3 regions of the Mesorhizobium sp. M0174 genome follow, and region 3 is predicted to be linked to each of the others. Evidence: riboswitches for the same ligand, from Rfam matches in the RefSeq annotation. Region 3 holds a riboswitch; each other region holds the start of a gene.
What was found. A riboswitch is a leader RNA that binds a small molecule or an ion and turns the genes downstream of it on or off. The one in region 3 is predicted to bind cobalamin.
Positions count from the first base shown of each region.

Region 1 (3,269 bases), 100 kb from region 3:
CCCTCAGAACTCAATCCCCTGCTGCGCCTTCACGCCGGCGGAGAAGTGGTGCTTGGTCACGGCCATCTCGGTGACCAGGTCGGCCGCCTCGACCAGTGCCGGCTTGGCGTTGCGGCCGGTGACGACGATATGCAGGCCTTCGCGGCGTGACTTCAGCGCCGCGACCACCTTTTCGAGGTCGAGATAGTCGTAACGCAGCGCGATGTTCAACTCGTCGAGCACCACCAGGCTGATCGACGGCTCGGCCATCAGCTCGAGCGCCTTCGCCCAGGCGGCCTCGGCCGCCGCGATGTCGCGTTTCAGGTCCTGCGTCTCCCACGTAAAGCCCTCGCCCATGGCGTGCCAGAGGACACGGTCGCCGAAGGCGGCAAAGGCGTCCTTCTCGCCGGTGTGCCATTTGCCCTTGATGAACTGGACGACGCCGACACGCTTGCCGTAGCCGAGCATCCTGAGCGCCAGACCGAAGGCGGCCGTGGTCTTGCCCTTGCCCGGCCCGGTGTTGACGATCAACAGCCCCTTCTCGACCGTCTTGGCTGCAACCTCGGCGTCCTGCACCGCCTTGCGCTTGGCCATCTTGGCGCGGTGGCGTTCCTCGTCCCCCTGTTCAATGGTCTTGGGATCGATAGTATCAGCCATGTCATTTCACCTTGAGCGGCAGCCCCGCCACCATCAAAAGCACGGTGCCGGCGACCGCCGCGACGTCCTGGTTCAGCCGGCCGGCGGCATCGCGAAACCGTCTTGCCAGCGCATTGTCCGGCACGATGCCCTGGCCGACCTCGTTGGACACCACGAACCACGGGCCACGCGGCCGCGACAGCACATCGGCCAGCCTTTGGCATTCGGCCTCGACATCATGGTCGGCCAGCATATGGTTGGTCAGCCACAGCGTCAGGCAGTCGATCAGCACCGGCTGGCCGTCGGGCAGTGCCTCGATCGCGCCGGCAAGGTCGAGCGGCGCCTCGATGGTCGTCCAGCCATCGCCTCGCCGCGAGCGGTGCAGCGCGATGCGCTGACGCATCTCCTCGTCATAGGCTTGCGCTGTGGCGATATAGCTCCACGGCGCCGGACAGGCGCTCACCAGCCTCTCGGCATGCGCGCTCTTGCCGGAGCGCGCACCGCCGATGACCAGGGTCAGCGCCCCGGCAGCGCGGTCAGGCAAAGCTGTCGCGCAGGCTGGTTGCCGCGCCGGTGAAGCGTCCGCGCACCAGCCCGACGACCATACCGAGCACCAGCCAGAACACCAGATTGGTCAGCGTCACCGCCACCACGAACTGATGATGCAGGCCTTCCGGGATCGCCGTCTCGAAACTGTCGGGCTGCGGCGCGCCGACAATATGCGGCGCAACGATCAACGCCACGGCAAGGATCGCCAGCGGCAGCGATCTGCGGAAGGCGATAAGGCCGAGACCGGCCGCTGTCGCCACCACTGTTGCCCACCACCAGATCTGGCGTTGGACAAGGTCGGCCGCCGGCATCGCCGGCAGTTCCGGCGCCAGGCCGAGGCCGGGCGCCAGCGTGAACACGGCAAAGCCGGCAAGCCCCCAGAACAGGCCCTGGCGCCAATTGCCGATGCCGCCGGCGAATTCCGAAACCGCGACCAGGACCAGTGCGAAGCCAATGCCGGTGACGATATTGGCAACGACGCTGAAGCCAAAGCGCTCGAAGCCGTCGGCCGGCGCCCAGCCTTCGTCTTCAGCCGGAGCCATTGCTTCAGCCGGTGCCGGCGCGGCGCTGCTCATAGCCATCGTGCCCGCTGCGTTTTCGGCCGGTGCCGCAGGTGCCGCGGCATGGTCATGGCCGCCGCCGGCCTGTTCGTAGACTTCCGCTTTCAGGATGAGCGGCACGGTGGCGTAGGCCTGCATGCAGGCGAGAACGACGCCGGCCACAAGCCCTGCGATCGCCGCGATGAACACGACGTTGCGAAACAGTGTCATGATGTCAGCCCCTTGTCAGTGGCAGGGAAAGCCCATCGAGTGGCGATAGTCATGCGCGGCATTATGGACCGCATCGATATGCGAGAAGCCGACAAAGCCCATGACGAAAATGCCGAGGAATGCAGCAAGCGCCAGCTGCATGAGACGCGACTGCGAGGAGGCGGAAGCGCCGAGCGAAACGGAAGCGGTATTCATGTCTTGTCCTTTCGCCCTCCACCCGAGGGCATAGAAGTCAGTTTCCTGTCGCCGGCAGGTCTCCTGGCTCGCGGATCAGCACCCTTCCCCACCTTCCCGAAGGCGAACCTTCAGTGGCATATGGAGAGGACTACCGCACACAGTTGCGGGGGCAGCCACGGCATTGGGCAAACAATTTCGCCCGCACCGCATTCCCTCTTGGTTCCAAACGGAACCGACGACATCAGCGACTATAGGCAGAATCGCCGCGCCCGGCAAACCAAATTCCGCCGGATCGTGTGGCGAATGCGCCGCCTCGCCAAACCGGAGAACTGGCGCCGCAGACGTCGCGATCTGCGCGGTCAAACAGAACGGCCTGCGTTCGATGCGGCACTGCACCGCTTCCACAATTGGGTGTTCGAGCGCCATGCGGCGCTCGAACATCAAAGCGATTTGGGCAGATAGCGCCAGGTGACGAAGCCGCAGATCGCCGCCAGCAGGCCGAGTGTCGCGAAAACCGCGCCCAGGCCGAAGAACGCCAGCACCACGGAATAGACCAGCGGCGGCGTCAGCTCGGAAAAGTCGAGATAGGTGCGGTAGACCGCCGCCATCTGTGCCCGCTCATACGAGCGCACCGAGCGCATGAAGGCGGTCGAGCCCAGCGCATCGAGCGCGATGGTGAAGAAGGCACCGCAAAGCAGCAAGGCGCCGGTGATGAGCGGTGCGGCCTCGCCGACGGCGCCGGCCGCCAGCAGCGTTGCCGACATCGCGAAATAGGCGAACGTCATGGTGCGCCGGCCGCCGAAACGCTTTCCTGCCCTGCCCCAGAAGATGGCCATGAACAAAAGCGCATTGCCGGCCGAAACCAAGAGGCCGCCGGCGAGCTTGCCCTCGCCGGTGATCACCATGAACAGCGGCCCATAGACGAAGAACGTCGTCCAGAAGCAGGAGCGGCCGAAAGCGATCAGCCAGGCCAGCCTCAGCCTTGGCTGCGCGACGAAGCGGCCGATATTGGCCAGCGGATTGACCGGCCGCGTCTTGCCGGGGCGGATCGACGGGTTATCGCCAAGCCGGTAAGTCCAGAACAGCGCCAGTAAAGCCATGGCGAAGACGGCCACCGCGCCATGCGCGGCATAGATGCCGAAACGCGTGTAGAGGTAA
Region 1 is NZ_JAMYTB010000003.1:265,157-268,425, forward strand. It holds gene cobO (cob(I)yrinic acid a,c-diamide adenosyltransferase) at 4-636, opposite strand; gene cobU (bifunctional adenosylcobinamide kinase/adenosylcobinamide-phosphate guanylyltransferase) at 638-1,159, opposite strand; gene NKJ13_RS07675 (CbtA family protein) at 1,152-1,934, opposite strand; gene NKJ13_RS07680 (CbtB domain-containing protein) at 1,950-2,129, opposite strand; cobalamin riboswitch at 2,166-2,363, opposite strand; gene NKJ13_RS07685 (MFS transporter) at 2,552-3,269, opposite strand, start outside.
Region 1: it holds a riboswitch for cobalamin, as region 3 does, so the genes downstream of both, NKJ13_RS07680 (CbtB domain-containing protein) here and NKJ13_RS08350 (DUF1636 family protein) in region 3, are expected to answer to the same signal.

Region 2 (3,269 bases), on a different contig from region 3:
GATGATCTCGTTGAACTCCGAATAGCACATGTGGGTATGGATTTGAGTCGCGTCCTTTACACCCGTTGAGGCGATCCGGAAGCATTCGACAGCCCAGTCGAGATAGTCTTTCCAGTCAGACTTGCGCAGTGGCAATCCTTCACGAAACGCGGCCTCATCGATCTGGATCATCCTTGCGCCGGACCATTCGAGATCCGTCACTTCGTCGCGGATCGCAAGCGCGATCTGGCGGCATGCCTCGGAGCGGGGTACGTCGTCGCGAACAAAAGACCAGTTGAGAATGGTCACTGGGCCTGTGAGCATTCCCTTCACAGGGTTTTCCGTAAGCGACTGGGCGAATTGCCACCAGCGCAGCGTCATCGGATTGGGCCTCGATACGTCGCCGAAGATGATGGGGGGGCGCACGTAACGCGACCCATAGCTCTGCACCCAGGCATGCTGAGTGAAGGCGAAGCCGGACAGCTGCTCGCCGAAATGCTGTACCATGTCGTTTCGTTCGAACTCACCGTGCACCAGCACGTCCAGCCCGATCTCTTCCTGCCAGCGAATTGCAGCCTCGATCTCCTTCTTCAGGAAGGTCTCGTAGTCGACATAGCTCAGCTGGTCCTTCGCATGAGCGGCCCGCACCCTGCGTACCTGCGGCGTCTGCGGGAAGGACCCGATGGTCGTCGTCGGGAACGGCGGCAGCCCGAGCGTGCCGGCCTGGACTCTGGAGCGCTCGGCAAAAGCGCTCTCTCGTCGCTTCATGCTGTCGTCAATGCTGGCGATCCGCCCCTCAACCAGCGGGTCATGGATCTTCGTGGATGTCACGCGAGTGGCGGCAGCCTCGGCAGACGCTTTCAACGCGCCTGCCACCGCATCCCTGCCTTGGGACAGGGCCCGGGCAAGCAACACCAACTCGTCGGTCTTCTGGGCCGCGAAGGCGAGCCACGACCTGATGTCCGCGTCGAGTTCCGTCTCCATGCGGAGGTCGATCGGCACATGCAGCATCGAGCAAGAAGGCGCGATCTCGACGCGGTCCAAGGGCCAGCCGGCGACGATCGGTTTGATGCGGTCGAGAATGGCGGGCAGGTTCGCACGCCAGACGTTGCGGCCATCGATCAAGCCAAGCGAGAGCACCAGATCCTTCGGTGCGAGCCGACCCACCGTTTCCAGCTGCTCGGGAGCGCGCACGAGATCAATATGCAGCCCGGCCAGGGGCAGAGAAACCGCGGTTTCGAGATTGTCTCCCAGCGGCCCGAAATAGGTAGCCAGCATGATCTTCAGCTCGGGCGCGGCTTTCGACAGCTGGCCATAGGCGAATTCGAACGCAGCTCGTTCGTTCGGGTTCAGATCGAGGACAAGCGCTGGCTCATCGATCTGCACCCAGTCGGCTCCAGACAGCTTCAGCCTCTGCAGGAGTTGCTCGTAGACGGGCAGCAGCCGGGGCAGGAGCGCGATGGGATCGAATCCTTCGGCAGGCGATTTCGCCAGCTTGAGGAAGGTGATCGGTCCAAGGATGACTGGGCGTGTGTGAACGCCGAGAGCTTTAGCCTCGATGAAGTAATCGACCGGTTTCGTCGACGAGAGGGCGAACGTCTGATCATCGTTGAGTTCCGGCACAATGTAGTGATAGTTGGTGTCAAACCACTTGGTCATTTCCATCGCGGTTACGCCAGGCCGATGAGCCGCATGCTGGTGACCACCGTGCCCACAATCCTCCGTCTGACCTTGGTTGCCGCGCGCCATTGCGAAGTAGATGTCAAGTGGAACCTCGCCGCTATTCCAGCCGTAACGGGATGGAACGGCGCCGACCATGGCTGCGGTGTCGAGCACATGGTCGTAGAGCGAGAAGTCGTTCGACGGTATTTTCGACACGCCGCGATCGTGCTGCTCCTCCCAGCTAGCGGCACGGAGCGCCTTCGCGGTCGTGAGAAGGTCGGCAGCGGACGATTTTCCGGACCAGTAGCTTTCAAGCGCGAATTTCAGTTCTCGCCGACGACCGAAACGGGGCACGCCGAGCGTTGCTACAGGAATTTGCTGAGAGACAGTCATGCCAGACCCCGATGGTTGGGGCGTCGGTGACAAGGAAGGCGCTAGCAGGCCGGCACGAACGCCAGGCTGCAGCGGCCACCGAGACACCCCGCCCGTGGACGTAATTCGCCGTGGCAGGTCTCCTGGCTCGCGGGGTCATAGCCTCTACCCGTCTTCCCAAGGCTATTCGCCTCAGTGACATGAGTGGGGTTGGCTCGCCGCTAACAGTTGCGGGGGCAGCGCCGGCATCGCACCGGCTTCCCTCTTAGCTCCGCTGCGGCAGCGCCGTACGGAGAACCACGACGCGGGAGACAATTACAGCAGTTCGCTTCTTTGTCAACGTCGCATAAAGAAATGTTTATGTCGTTATGTTAAATTTCCGTTGGCATGTTCCAAAGGTCGCCTCGAAAGCGAAAACTGTGGAAGCCTTGAGCGGCCGGTAAATCAAAGCAATGACGCACGGCGCCCTTGTCCAGGAGGATAGGAGTTCGTCGGCTGCCGGCAGCAAACATACCGGCAAGCGCCGTGGTGCTGCTTAGCGCATCATGCGAACCACCTCGGCGTCGAACTTCGGCTCCGAGGTTCCGACCGCTTCGTTGGTGATCTGCTCGCGACCATATTCGGCTCAATGGCGAGGCTGTTGCCCATGTGGAAGCTGTTGGCCGTGATGCCCTCGGTGATATGACACAACGATTTCGGGGGGAGCACACCGAGGCCAGGCGCAGCGGCGTGTTGCGAAGTGATCGAGGCCAATGTCTCGAACTGCTTGTTCGCAGCCCACCGGCTCAAGGTAACCCGGCTCAAACCACCGGGCCAGCTCAAGTCCTGTCCAAATGAGGCCTGAGCGGCAAATCGTCGTGCACGCGCACGGTTTGGCGTTCGATCTTGTGATGCGTCTTGGGCGGACAATCGCCACGGTGCAGCGCGCAGAAGCGGTCCCCAATTGGGAAGCCGCGGGCGGTGAGGGCAAGCCAGCGCCACAGGCGGAAGGGGACTTGGACCTGTTTGCCCTGCTGGACCACAAGTTCGCGACACAGGGCCTCAAGGAGAAGACCAAGAGTGATTATGCGCGGGACCTCGCCAAATTCATCAAAAGCAGCGGGCAGTCAAAGTTCGGCGCCGATTGACATGGAGATAGCCATCGCGGCGGACCGCCCAGGCGGACCGCAAGCCGGAATACAACCGGGTGCAGGCGGCCAAGCTCGTCCACAAGATGGCGTCGGGCACACACCGGCGATGGGAGAGCGGACCGTGGA
Region 2 is NZ_JAMYTB010000020.1:53,841-57,109, reverse strand. It holds gene metE (5-methyltetrahydropteroyltriglutamate--homocysteine S-methyltransferase) at 1-2,034, opposite strand, end outside; cobalamin riboswitch at 2,130-2,330, opposite strand; gene NKJ13_RS25845 (hypothetical protein) at 2,886-3,140, shown strand.
Region 2: it holds a riboswitch for cobalamin, as region 3 does, so the genes downstream of both, metE (5-methyltetrahydropteroyltriglutamate--homocysteine S-methyltransferase) here and NKJ13_RS08350 (DUF1636 family protein) in region 3, are expected to answer to the same signal.

Region 3 (3,269 bases):
AGCCCGGCCAGGTCGCTGTCGGTGAAGGACAGGGCCACGACATCCGCAGGCGTTTGCCTGAGATCGACAGGCTCGGCGAGATCGTCGAGCGAGGCGGATGTGGTGGTGAGGATGTGCATCGCGGCTCGTACCTGGGGTCAGCCGGCGAGGATACGCTCTATCGCCGGGCGGTTCAGCCCTTTCAGGCCGATGACGACAAGGCGCGAGCGGCGATCGTCTTCAGCCGTCCAGGCGCGGTCGTAATAATGGTTGACGCGCGGGCCGACGGCCTGCAGCAGGAGCCGCATCGGCTTGCCGCCAACCTCGACGAAGCCCTTGACGCGCAACACGTTTTCCTCCGCCGCCGCCGTGGCGACGCGTTGTGCGAGCTCGTCCGGGTTGGACACGGACGCGATGTCGATGACGAACGAGTCAAAATCGTCATGTTCGTGGTCGAGCTCGTCGTCGTGATGGGTCTTGCGGTTCTCGATGTCGTCCTCGACGGCGAGGCCGAGGCCGAGCAGCACCGACGGATCGACCTTGCCTTGCGAAGTCGGCACGATCTTCACCGCCCGCGCAACATGCTTGCCGATGACGGCATTGGCACGGGCCGAGCCGGCTGCGTCCATCAGGTCGCTCTTCGACAGGATGATCAGGTCGGCGCAAGCGAGCTGGTCCTCGAATACTTCCTCGACCGGATCGTCGTGTTCGAGCGTCTCGTCCTGCGTGCGCTGCGCCTGCAGGGCGTCCATGTCGTTGGCGACGCGGCCATCAGCCAGCGCCGGTCCGTCGACGACGGCGATAACGCCATCGACGGTCACCCGGCTCTTGACCGACGGCCACTGGAAGGCCTGGACCAGCGGCTTGGGCAGGGCCAGCCCGGACGTCTCGATCAGGATATGGTCGACCCTCGGCATCAGCGACAGGATCTGGTCGAGCGCCGGGACGAAATCGTCGGCGACGGTGCAGCAGATGCAGCCATTGGCCAGCTCGACAATGTTTTCCTCGGGGCAGGTGTCGATGCCGCAGCCCTTCAGGATCTCGCCGTCGATGCCGATGTCGCCGAACTCGTTGACGATGATGGCCAGCCGCTTGCCTTTGGCGTTTTCGAGCAAATGGCGGATCAATGTCGTCTTGCCGGCGCCGAGAAAGCCGGTAACGACGGTGCAGGGGACGCGCGAAAGGGAGGCAGCGGTCATATCAAGTCCTTCAAAAGGTCGAGGGGAGGGATGCGGGCAACCAGACCGCGCTTCAGACAATCGGGACGGCCGCGCCACGGAATGAGCCCATCCGTCGAGGTGGCGAACAGCTTTGCGCCGGTCACGAGATCGGCGCCGCTGGTCGCGGTCTGGTCGCCGAAGACGTAACTCCAGCAGCCGCCGCGCAGCATGGCGGCGCTGAGCCGGCGCTTGCAATTGCCGAGGCATTCGACGGTGCGGATTTTGATGTTTTCGCCGGAAGCGGCGCGGCGCGTGTCCTCGGCGAGCAGTTCGCCGGCGCGGGGATGAGCGTCCGAACCGGTCTCGTCACGGCAGGAAGAGCAGACGATGACGGTAACGCCGGCCAGGGAATCGTCAGGGCCGGACAATAAATCCGCTGTCTCAGCCGAAAAACTGCTGTCGCGTTCCAAATCAGGCTCCTTGCCCGGAAAACCCGCCAGGCGATCGGATTCTTATGTCCTAGACGGCAGGTCTCCTGGCTCGCGGGTCATCGCCTTGGTGCCGCCTTCCCGGGAATATCCCAGTGGTTTTCGGCCTTGGCTCGTCGCTTACAGTTGCGGGGACAGCCGCGGATTTGAAATCGAGATTTCGCACCGCATTCCCTCTTGGCCCCTGCCGTTGCGGGCAGGGGACCGTCTGGAACGGATTTAGGCTTGTGGAGGCAGTCGTGTCAACGCACGTCTATGACGCGGCGATATCTGCGAGCGGCCGGCCAAGGTCGCCGGCAGCCGTCACCTCGATGCGCTCAAGCCCGAGCCAGCCCTGCATCTGCTTCAATTCCTCGAAGAGTTCGGCAGCGGTTTGTGGCGGGGCGCCGGGCTCCGCATAGGCGGCATGGACGCGCAATACGCCGGCCGGACGGTCGGCCCTGAGGTCGACGCGCCCGACGAGGCTGTCGCCGAGCAGGAACGGCAGCACATAATAGCCATACCGGCGCTTTTCGGCCGGCGTGTAGATCTCGATGCGGTAGTGGAAGTCGAACAATCGCTCGGTGCGCGACCGCTCGAAGACCACGGGATCGAACGGCGCAAGCAAGGCGCGCGCCTCGATCCTGCGCGGCAAACGGACGTTCTTGTGGAGATAGGCTGTTTTGCTCCAGCCGTCGACGCTCACCGGCAACAGCTCGCCAGCCTCGACCAGCTCCTCGATGCGGCCCTTAATATCGGCGGGCGAGAGGCGGAAATAGTCGCGCAGGTCGCCTGCCGTGGCGACGCCATGGGCGCGGGCGGAGATGCGCAGCAATTCGCGGTGGGCGTCCTCGGGGCAGGGAACCGGTAGAGCGAGTATCGCGGGCGGCAGTACGCGCTCCGGCAGATCGTAGAACCGTTCGAAGCCGCGGCGATGCGCGGTGGTGATGCGGCCGGCCCAGAACAGCCATTCGAAGGCGTGCTTGGCATGGCTCCAGCCCCACCAGCCGCCCGAACCCTTCTGGCCTTCGAAAGCCGACGCCGCGATCGGGCCTCGTTCGGCGACCTCGCGATAGATGTCTTCGATATAGGCGGCGTGCTCGCGGCCCCATTTGGCCAGTCCGCTGTACATTTCCTCGCCGCGCTCGGCCCGCTGCATGCGCCAGCGCATCAGCGGATAGGTCTCGACCGGCAGGAAGGAGGCTTCGTGCGCCCAATATTCAAAGACCATGCGCTTGCGCGTTATGGCGGCGTCGTCGAGCAGCGCCAGCTTGTAGGGGCCAAGCCGCGAATAGAGCGGCATGTAGTGGGCGCGCACCACGGCGCTGACGGAATCGATCTGCAGCAGGCCGGTACGGGCAAGCACGCGGGCCAGATGTCGGCGGTCGGGTGTACCGGCGGGTCGGGGGTCATTGAATCCCTGTGCCGCCAGCGCGATGCGGCGGGCCATGCGAAGTGAGATTTTTTCCTTCATCAATGCGGGTATCCTGATGATGCCGGACAGAGCAGAGAATCTGCGATTCCGCGCCATGCTAGCAGGGTTTTGGCGGCATCCATGTTAGGAGAGAAAAGTGGAGTGAAAAGTGAAAGAAATCAAACAGGAGCGGATCTGACCAGTTTTCCCGGATATGCCGCCCAGTACCGCGATTTGAACAAGGTTTGA
Region 3 is NZ_JAMYTB010000003.1:367,060-370,328, reverse strand. It holds gene NKJ13_RS08360 (cobaltochelatase subunit CobN) at 1-119, opposite strand, end outside; gene cobW (cobalamin biosynthesis protein CobW) at 138-1,178, opposite strand; gene NKJ13_RS08350 (DUF1636 family protein) at 1,175-1,609, opposite strand; cobalamin riboswitch at 1,648-1,851, opposite strand; gene NKJ13_RS08345 (winged helix-turn-helix domain-containing protein) at 1,881-3,080, opposite strand.